Regions from separate parts of the Croceibacterium sp. TMG7-5b_MA50 genome, predicted to be linked through region 1. Evidence: predicted binding sites of a transcription regulator. Region 1 holds the regulator's gene; each other region holds the start of a gene.

The links. The regulator LexA, encoded in region 1, represses DNA repair genes until DNA is damaged. The targets are predictions, from matches to a motif close to GTTCCNCNCTTGTTCT.
Region 2: the regulator LexA is predicted to act here: its motif matches at 1,825-1,840, upstream of V5740_RS12650 (DUF3072 domain-containing protein).
Region 3: the regulator LexA is predicted to act here: its motif matches at 1,860-1,875, upstream of V5740_RS06860 (PA0069 family radical SAM protein).

What each region holds. Positions count from the first base shown of each region.
Region 1 covers NZ_CP156082.1:796,776-800,033, forward strand. Annotated here, with positions in the region: gene rpsR (30S ribosomal protein S18) at 1-140, opposite strand, end outside; gene rpsF (30S ribosomal protein S6) at 140-496, opposite strand; gene V5740_RS03965 (DUF808 family protein) at 723-1,661, shown strand; gene lexA (transcriptional repressor LexA) at 1,675-2,349, opposite strand; gene V5740_RS03975 (molybdopterin molybdotransferase MoeA) at 2,424-3,258, opposite strand, start outside.
Region 2 covers NZ_CP156082.1:2,706,196-2,709,453, forward strand. Annotated here, with positions in the region: gene V5740_RS12630 (glycosyltransferase family A protein) at 1-82, shown strand, start outside; tRNA gene V5740_RS12635 (tRNA-Arg) at 53-129, opposite strand; gene V5740_RS12640 (MmcB family DNA repair protein) at 223-726, shown strand; gene V5740_RS12645 (DUF3667 domain-containing protein) at 723-1,769, opposite strand; gene V5740_RS12650 (DUF3072 domain-containing protein) at 1,886-2,119, shown strand; gene V5740_RS12655 (family 43 glycosylhydrolase) at 2,142-3,258, opposite strand, start outside.
Region 3 covers NZ_CP156082.1:1,416,732-1,419,989, forward strand. Annotated here, with positions in the region: gene V5740_RS06845 (transglycosylase SLT domain-containing protein) at 1-529, shown strand, start outside; gene moaB (molybdenum cofactor biosynthesis protein B) at 529-1,056, shown strand; gene V5740_RS06855 (ZIP family metal transporter) at 1,064-1,774, opposite strand; gene V5740_RS06860 (PA0069 family radical SAM protein) at 1,880-2,983, shown strand; gene V5740_RS06865 (OmpA family protein) at 3,150-3,258, shown strand, end outside.

The DNA of each region.
Region 1 (3,258 bases):
GCGGTGATGCGGCTCGGGACGATCTTGCCACGCTCGGACATGAAGCCCTGCAGCAGGCGGGTGTCCTTGTAGTCGATCGCCGGGGCGTCCTTGGCCGAGAACGGGCAGGACTTGCGGCGGCGGAAAAACGGACGGGCCATCAGTTGCTATCCCCACGACGCTTGCGGTCACGTTCCTGCTTGCGCATCTGCGCCGACGGACCTTCCTCGTGTTCCTCGACCGCGATGGTCAGCCAGCGGATCACGTCTTCGTTGATGCGGTTCTGACGCTCAAGCTCGGCCACCATCGCGCCCGGACCTTCCAGGTTCAGGAGCACGAAGTGCGCCTTGCGGTTGCGGTCGATCTTATAGGCGAGGGACTTCAGGCCCCAGCTCTCGGTCTTGGTGACCTTGCCCTCGTTCGCTTCCACGATCTCCGTGATCGAGGCGGCGAGCGCGTCCACCTGAGCCTGGCTCAGATCCTGACGCGCGAGGAACACGTGCTCGTAAAGAGCCATGTGTGCGCTTCCTTTTCACTTCCTGCCGATCGCTGGCTATCTGCCATGCGCATCACGCGCTGGCATCGGCCCCTCCGGCTTTCTGCTGACCCGTGCGGCGCGGATCGCCAGCGCGGGAAGCGGGCGCCTTAGCGGATCGGACGCGAAAGGCAAGGGCGCTGACGTGGATAGCACGCCTCCTGCGATCTGCTACCAAGCCGGGCGAATCTGCAACGGAGAATAGCTGATGCCCGGTGGACTGGTCGCCCTGCTGGACGATGTGGCGGTGATCGCCAAGGTTGCGGCCGCCTCGATCGACGATGTGGGCGCCGCGGCCGCCAAGGCCGGCAGCAAGGCTGCGGGCGTCGTGATCGACGATGCGGCGGTCACCCCGTCCTACGTCACCGGCTTCACGCCCGACCGCGAACTGCCGGTGATCGCGCGCATCGCCAAGGGCAGCCTGATCAACAAGCTGGTGTTCCTGCTGCCCGGCGCCCTGCTGCTGAGCGAGCTGCTGCCGGCTGCGATCACCTGGCTGCTGCTGGCCGGTGGGCTGTTCCTCGCCTACGAAGGCGCGGAAAAGGTGATGGAGAAGCTGGGCGGCGCCAAGCATGGCGAGACGCTGGAGGATCCGATCACCGATCCGGCCGCGTTCGAGAAGGCGCGGGTCAGCGGCGCCGTGCGCACCGACCTGATCCTGTCGGCGGAGATCATGGCGATCGCTTTGGCGGAGGTCGCGGACCAGACGCTGGTGACGCGTGGCGTGACGCTGGCGTTGGTGGGCATCGTCATCACCGTGGTCGTCTATGGCGTGGTCGCGCTGATCGTGAAGATGGACGATGTCGGGCTCAACCTGACCAAGCGGGACAGCGCCGGCGCGCAGAGCCTCGGCCGGGGACTGCTGCTGGCCATGCCGCGCGTGCTGACGCTGCTGTCGATCGTCGGCACGATCGCCATGCTGTGGGTCGGCGGCGGGATCGTGCTGCATTCGGGCGAGGTGCTGGGGGTACCCGGACCGGCGCACCTGGCGCATGATGCGGAACACTGGCTGGCCGCGCATGGCGGCGTGGGGGGCGGTGTTCTGGGCTGGCTCGGCTATGCCGGCATCTCAGCCGTGGTCGGGCTGGTGCTCGGCTCCATTATCGCCTTCGTGCTGCACAAGGTGCTGAAGGTGGGCGCGCACTGAGCGCGCCCGACCCTCAATTATATCGCCGCAGCAGTCCCGCTAGCTTGCCCTGCACCAGCACGTCGCCGGCGGGGTAGAGCTGCGGGTCGTAGGCGCTGTTGGCCGGGTCGAGCCGGACCATTCCGCCCTTCTCGCGCCACAGATATTTGAGCGTCGCCTCCTCGCCCCGGATCAGCGCCACGACGATCTCACCATCGCGAGCGCTGTCGGTGCGCTTCACCAGTGCGTAGTCGCCGTCGAGAATGCCGGCTTCGACCATGGAGTCGCCGGAGACCTCCAGCGCGTAATGCTCACCCGCGCCAAGCAAGGCAGCGGGGACGGGCAGGCTGCGGCTGTCCTCCAGCGCCTCGATCGGCAGGCCGGCTGCGATCCGACCATGCAGCGGCACTTCGATCACATCGTTCGCCGGTTCGGGCGTCGTGCGGGCCGGGCGGGCGGGGGTCACGTCGTTGGCAACTGCCGGCCGCGTCGTGTTCTCAGGCTGACGCAACACCTCCAGCGCACGGGCACGGTTGGGGAGGCGGCGGATGAACTGGCGTTCCTCCAGCGCGGAGATCAGGCGGTGGACACCGGACTTGCTGCGCAGGTCGAGTGCGTCCTTCATCTCCTCGAAAGAGGGGCTGATGCCGGTCGCTTCCAGCCGCTGCTGGATGAACTGAAGCAGTTCGTGCTGCTTGGCGGTGAGCATATGACGCCTATCCCAACAAAGACCGACCGTTTCGGGAACGGATACGGAACAAGTAGGAAACTTCCGAACATACGTCAAGCGAGCAGGTGTATCTCCACCATCTCGCCCGCGGCGGCTGCCATCGCCCGTGCAGGGCGGCGAATCAGCGCGTCGCTCCCGGCAAGGCTCAGCAGGGCGCTCGAATCCTGCTTACCCTGCGGCACCACGCCGTTGGGGGTGAGGCGCCCGCGCAGGAACTCCATCCGGGTGCCCGCCGCCGGCAGTGGCGTAGCGAGGGGCAATCGCAACGTGCGGGGCAGCGGATCGCTCGCCCTGGCCAGCGCACGCAGCAGCGGCAACAGGAACAGCACGGCGGTGACGTAGCTCGACACCGGATTGCCTGGCAGGCCGATGATCCATTGATCGCCGCGCCGCGCCACCAGCAGCGGCTTGCCCGGGCGGATCGCCACCCGCCAGAAGTCGATCGTCGCGCCCCACGCTTCCAGCGCGGGACGGATCAGGTCATGATCGCCGACGGAGGCTCCGCCGCTGGTGACCAGCACGTCCGCGCCTTCGGCCTGCTGCAACGCGTCGGCGAGCGCCTCCAGCGTGTCGGCAACCGGGCCGATGCGGGTGAGGGTCGCGACGTGCGGTCCCGCCATGGCGGCGAGCATGGCGCCATTGCTGGCGGGGATCTGGTGCGGCGCGCAGGTTGCGGGATCGGTGGCCAGCTCGTCTCCGCTGTCGAGCACCGCGAGGCGGGGACGTCGGCCAACGGGCAACGCGGCGTGCCCGGCCGACAGCAGCAGCGCGATCTGGGCCGGGCCGACGGGAGCGCCCGCCGGCAGCAGCGGGTCGCCCGCCGCGAAATCGAAGCCGGCCCGGCGGACATGGCGCGCGCTGGCCTCGCCACCCGGCAGCAGGTTGAGC
Region 2 (3,258 bases), 1.1 Mb from region 1:
CGAGGCGGTCGAGGACGCGATTGCCGCGTCGCCGGATCCAGTGGAAAGTGAGTGGCGCACCCGACAGGATTCGAACCTGTGACCCCTGCCTTCGGAGGGCAGTACTCTATCCAGCTGAGCTACGGGTGCTGGGTGGCCGTGCCCCTACATCGGCAGTGGCAGCGGGGTCAAACGCAATCGTGCAGGGCTTGACGTTGTTCTCCATGCGTTCCAGCAAGGGGCATGGTTGATTCCCTTGCCTTGTTCGCTGCCGGGGCCCTGCAGAACGATGCGGAGCGTCGATCGCGCGCGGTGACGCGGGGCATCTGCCGGCTGTTCGCCCGCAACGATATCTGGGTGCTGGCCGAAATGCCGCTGCGCAACGGCCGTCGGGCGGACCTGATGGGGGTGGATGCGCAAGGGCGGATCGTGATCGTGGAGATCAAGACCGCCCGCAGCGATCTGCTGGGTGATGGCAAGTGGCCCGATTACCTGGACTTCTGCGACCGCTTCTATTGGGGCCTGCCGCCGGAACTGGACCGGTCCGTGCTGGAAGGCGCCGATTACCGGCCTGATTGCTGCGGCATCATCGTTGCCGACGGCTACGATGCGGAAATCGTGCGCCCTGCCCCCAGCCATCCGCTGAACGCCGCCCGCCGGCGGGTCGAGGTGGAGCGGCTGGCGCGTGCCGCGCTGAGAAGGCAGGTCGTGGCGCTCGATCCCGAATGTGCGGCCTTCGGTTCTTAGCCCATCAGCCCCAGCACCAGCAGCAACGATACGAACAGGGCAATGATGACCTGGATGAACACGCACAGCGCCAGCGTGCGCCACAGGGCGGAGCCGCGCGACAGGCCATAGGCATGGCGCAGCTGCGTTGCGATGTGCCACACCGGGATTACCGAACCTGCCACGAACAGCCAGTCGAGCGTCACGCCAGCGATGCCAAGCACGGTCAGCACCATAAATAGCAGTGACATGAACGACAGCGAGTAGGTGACGAACACCGCGTGGTCATACATGCCGTAACGCGGCCGCCACAGGAACAGCAGCGCCACGAACGGGATCGATAGGGGGATCAACAGCCAGCTGAACTTGTAGCTGTTCGATTGCAGCTTGTAGAGGGCGAGGCCAGGATTCCGGCGTGCCTTGGCGATGCCCTTGTCCAGCCGCTTCCAGCCGGTGTGGACCTCCTCCAGCCCTTCGATCGTGTCCGGCCCGGTGCGTGCCGCCTCCATGGCGGTGATGCGGCCGTTCAGTTCGTCCAACTGCCCCTGCAATTGTGGACGCTGCGGATCACCGGCGGGCAGGGCGGCAAGGTCGCGCGTGACCCTGGTCCGATCCGCTTCCGCCTGGCTTTGTACCTGCTTCATCTGCGCCACCGCATCGTCCGGGAGACCAATGTCGGCCGGCGGGCTGAGGCCGATGATCTGGAACACCGCGAACATGATGAAGATGGTGAACAGGAACAGGCCCATCGGGGAGACGAAGCGCGCCCGTTCCCCTTCGATGTAGCGGCGAGTCAGTTGCCCCGGCCGGCGTAGCAGCAGCGGCAGCGTGGCGAAGGTCCGTCCTTCAAAATGCAGTGCCCCGTGCAGCAGGTCATGCAGGAAGGCGCCCGCTGTACGATGGACATGCGCCTGTTGGCCGCAGGCATGGCAATGGCTGCCGATCAGCGCGGTCCCACAATTGAGGCAGGCATGTTCCGCCGTGTGCCCGTCCGATGTCACCGGAGCGGAAGGCTCCGCCACCAATCCGCCGGCCGGTATGGCCGCCTGCAAGACTTCGCTCATGCCCCAACCCCCTGGCTGCAACCGCATGATACCGCCGGGCGGTGCCCTGTCGAGCGGAACAGAGGCGGAACAGGGTGCACATGTCGGCGTTGATGTCGACAAAGGAGCATCATGCCGTGATTGCAGAAAAGCCTGACGAGAACCCGAAGTCGCACCCGGTCTCCAATGCGGAGAAGGATCCGGACACCTGGACCACCGGTGACGAGCCAATGACCGGCGCGCAGGCCAGCTATCTCAAGACGTTGAGCGAGGAAGCGGGCGACGAAGGGCAGTACGACACCGAACTGACCAAGGCGGAGGCATCGAAGCGGATCGATGCGCTGCAGGAGAAGACCGGGCGCGGCCAGTAACGGCCACGCCCGGCTGAGGTCCTCAGTCCAGCGCGGTGAAGCGGAAATTGCGGAACCGCGCCTCTCCCGGCCCGGCGGCGTAGAGGCCGGGCCGCAGCATCAGGAAGCCGCCGCGCACATTGTGGTGGTAGCCCGACACCTCCATGCCGCGGTCGAACCGGTGCCAGGTCTGCCCGCCATCGCCGCTGGTATCGAACGTGATGATGTGGGCGTCGTTGGTTACGCGCAGCCGCATGCGCCGCCCGTGCGGATTGGCCGGGCGTCCACGCTCGATCCCGTATTGGTGGGTGACGAACCGCTGCTCGTCAAAGCCTAGCCCGGCATAAAGCTTGTCGTCATAGAACAGGATCAGGCCTGCCCGACCACCGGGCGCAACCTCGATATCGCATTCGAAGGTGTAGCGGGTATCGCCCGCCGTCAGCAGCAGCGGCGACCCGCTGGACGGTGCCTCCCCCTTGCCAGCCAGGTGCAGCGTGCCATCCGCCACCCGGATGCGGCTGGCCTCGTCGGCAGATGGGCGGAAGAAGGCCCACTTGCTGCCCAGCACGAGCGGCTGGGAGAAATCGTCCGACAGCGCCATGCCATGCGGCTGCGCGGCTCCGCCGCCTGGCTTGGTGATCGGCTGCGACAGGTCGCCGCCGGTCATGTCGAACCAGCCATCGTCGGTGAAGCGGACCGGATCCATCAGGCACTGCCGGCCCAATGTCCAGAACCCGTTCTCGAACCCGTGATAGACGGACCACCAGCTGTCATCGGGTGCCTGCACCAGACTGGCATGACCGCGTGACCACCACGCCTCCTCCGCGCTGGTGGTGCGCACCAGCGGGTTGCGCGGATGGTGTTCCCATGGCCCGTTGATGGATCGCGACCGGGCCGCGATCACCATGTGGCCGGTCGGCGGCCCGGCGGTGCCGCCCACCGCCGTCAGCATGTAGAACCAGTCGCCGATCCGATGGATCTTGGGCCCTTCCGGGGCGAAGCCTTCCACCACCCAGTCGGACGGATAGCGCCAGGGGTCGTAGACATGCTCCACCGGGCCGGCGAGCGAGAGGTTGTCGTCAGCCAGGCGCACACGGTCCCCGCCGGACAGGAACAGCCAGCGGCTGCCGTCCTCCCCCACCGCATGGCACGGGTCGATA
Region 3 (3,258 bases), 620 kb from region 1:
CAATGGCTGGCAGGTCGATCCGGCGCTCGCCTTCGCGCACACGCTGCAGGAATCGAACTTCCGCGCCAGTGCGGTCAGCCCGGCGCAGGCGCAGGGTCTGATGCAGATCACCCCCATCACCGTGCGCCAGCACGCCCCGCGGCTGGGCATGGATGCGGGCAGCCTGAACATCTTCGACCCTGCAGTGAACCTCGCATTCGGGCAGCAGAACCTGGCCATGCTGCGCGACAGCCCGGCGACGGGCGGCGCCCTGCCCAAGATCATGGCCGCCTACAATGCCGGGCTGACCCCCGTCACCCGCTGGAACGGGGAGATCAATGATGGCGGCGATCCCCTGCTCTACATGGAATCGATCCCCTATTGGGAGACGCGCGGCTATGTCGCCATCGTGACCCGCAATTACTGGATGTACGAACGGCAGGCGAGCGCCGACCTGTCCCCCAGCCGCGTCAGCCTGGCGCAGAACCAGTGGCCGGCCTTCCCCGGCGCCGGCGGGCAGGTGTACCTTTCGGCCGGAGGACAACGCTGATGGCGATCGACGAGAGCCGCACCTTCCGACCCATCAACATCGCGCTGCTGACCGTATCGGACACGCGCGGACCCGATGACGACACGTCCGGCGACATCCTGGCCGCGCGGATCACCGGCGCCGGCCACACGCTGGTCGCGCGCGCGATAGAGCGGGACGATGCGGGCGCGATCATGTCCCGGCTGGAAGGGTGGATCGACGATCCGGCGGTGGACGCGGTAATCTCCACCGGCGGCACCGGCCTGACCGGGCGCGACATCACGCCGGAGGCGGTGCTGCGCGTGGCGGACAAGGAGATCCCCGGTTTCGGCGAGCTGTTCCGCTGGATCAGCTACCAGACGATCGGCACCAGCACGGTGCAGAGCCGGGCATTGGCGGCCGTGGCGCGCGGCACCTACATCTTCGCGCTGCCGGGATCGAACGGCGCGGTGAAGGATGGGTGGGACGGCATCCTGGCCGAACAGCTCGACAGCCGGAACCGGCCCTGCAACTTCGTGGAACTAATGCCCCGCCTGCTGGAGCGGTAAGCCGGCGTCACCCGTGGGCAAGGCCGGTCACCACCCACATCAGCACCATGCCCGCCAGCGTCGCCAGCGTGACGCGCAGGCGCGGGTCGCGGGCATGACTGCGCGGCACCAGCTCGCACGCGCCGATATACAGGAACACGCCACCGAACACCGCCAGCAGCGGAGCCATCAGCCCGTCCGGCACCGCGATCAGCAGGCCCGCCAGCGTGCCTGCCAGCGGCGCCGCGCCATTGATCAGCAGCCACCGTTTCGCGATGCGCGGGCCCGACCGGGCGAGCGACAGGCTGACCGTGTTGATCCCATCGGCCACGTCATGCGTCAGCACGGCAGCGGCGATCAGCCAGCCGATCTCCGCCGAGACCTGGAAGGCGATGCCGATCATCGCGCCGTCGATGAAGCTGTGCAGCGTCAGGCTCGCCGGCCCGAGATGCGCCTGCCACGGCTGCGGCCGGTCCGCGCCGGGCAGTTGGTGCAGCAGCAGGTAGGCACCGACGCCGAGGCCCAGCCAGGCGAATAGCTGGTGCATCTCGTAACGGTCCGTGGCGAGCTCCACCGCCTCCGGGATCAGGTCGAACAAGGCGACACCGAGGACGATGCCGGCGGCAAGGCCCAACACCAGCGTCGCCCGGTTCTGCAGCCGCAGTGCGAGCAGCCCCCCCAGCAGCGTGGCGGCACTGGCAAGGACGCCAAACAGGATGGGGAGCAGCATCGCGGGCATGGTGGCCCGGCGACCTAGCCTGTCCCGCGGAATGTCACAACGTCACAGATGGCGGCGAGCCCCAGGTTGATCCACTTGCACCAATGTTCTATGTTTGTTCTTGTCATGGCGCCTCCACCGAGTCCTCCGCCGATCCGTGGCCGTGGCGCGCAATCGGCGGAGCGGTCCCGCCGCTTCGCCGGGCAGGACAGGGAAGTCGACGGCGACTGGCGCGACCATGTGGCGACGCTGGATGGGCCCCCGGTCAAGCTGCGCACCACCGTCACGGCGGAACGCGCGAAATCGGTGCTGTCCTACAACACCTCGCCCGACATCGGCTTCGACCGTTCGGTCAATCCGTATCGTGGGTGCGAGCACGGCTGCATCTACTGCTTCGCGCGGCCGACCCACGCCTATCACGACCTCTCCCCCGGACTGGATTTCGAGACGCAGCTGTTCGCCAAGCCCGATGCCGCCGCCCTGCTGCGGCAGGCGCTGGCCAAACCCGGCTACGTTCCACGGCCGATCGCGCTGGGCACCAATACCGATCCCTATCAGCCGATCGAGCGGGACTGGCGGCTGACCCGCGCGGTTCTGCAGGTCTGCCTGGAAGCGGCGCACCCCGTGACCGTCACCACCAAGAGCGACCGGGTGCTGGCGGACATCGACCTGCTGGGGGCGATGGCGCGGCGGCAATTGGCGGCGGTGGCGATCAGCGTAACGACGCTGGACCTGCGCCTGTCCGCGCTGCTGGAGCCGCGCGCGCCGGCGCCGGCGCGGCGGTTGGCGGCGCTGGAGAAGCTGGTGGCGGCCGGCGTGCCGGTGCATTGCGCCATCTCCCCCATCATCCCGGCCATCACCGATGACGGGCTGGAGGCGATCATCGCGCGCGCCGCGGCGATCGGCGTGCAATCGGTCGGCTACATTCCCTTGCGCCTGCCGCACGAGGTGGCGCCGCTGTTCCGCGAATGGCTGGCGGTCCATTTCCCGGATCGCGCGGCGAAGGTGATGGGGATCGTGCGCGAGATGCGCGGCGGGCGCGACAACGATCCCGACTTCTTCAGCCGGATGCGTGGCCAGGGCCCATGGGCGCAATTGCTGTCCGCGCGCTTTGCCGCGGCGCGCCGCCGGGCCGGGCTCCAGCCGCTGCGATTTGCGCTCGACTGTGGCAGTTTTGCCGTGCCGCCGCACTGGCCGGAGGCGCCGGGCCAGTTCATGCTCGACCTGTAATGGTACAGGCTTGCTGTTTGACAACCGACAAAGGGCAGCTTCCAGGAACCTGATGAGGTAAGTGGCGTTGGGCGCGTAATCTGCACAGATTGCCGCACTTGGCGCGGCGTGCGGACGGGCATGTGGCGCGCCTGACTTTCGCGGTCCGGCATACAGGGGAGATTTCATGAGCAAGCTGCTAATCGGGCTGATGACGGCGGGGGCGGTTATCGCCACCCCGGCGCTCGCCAAGGACGGTCAGGTCTATGCCGGCGCCCAGGGCGGCGTCGTGCTGC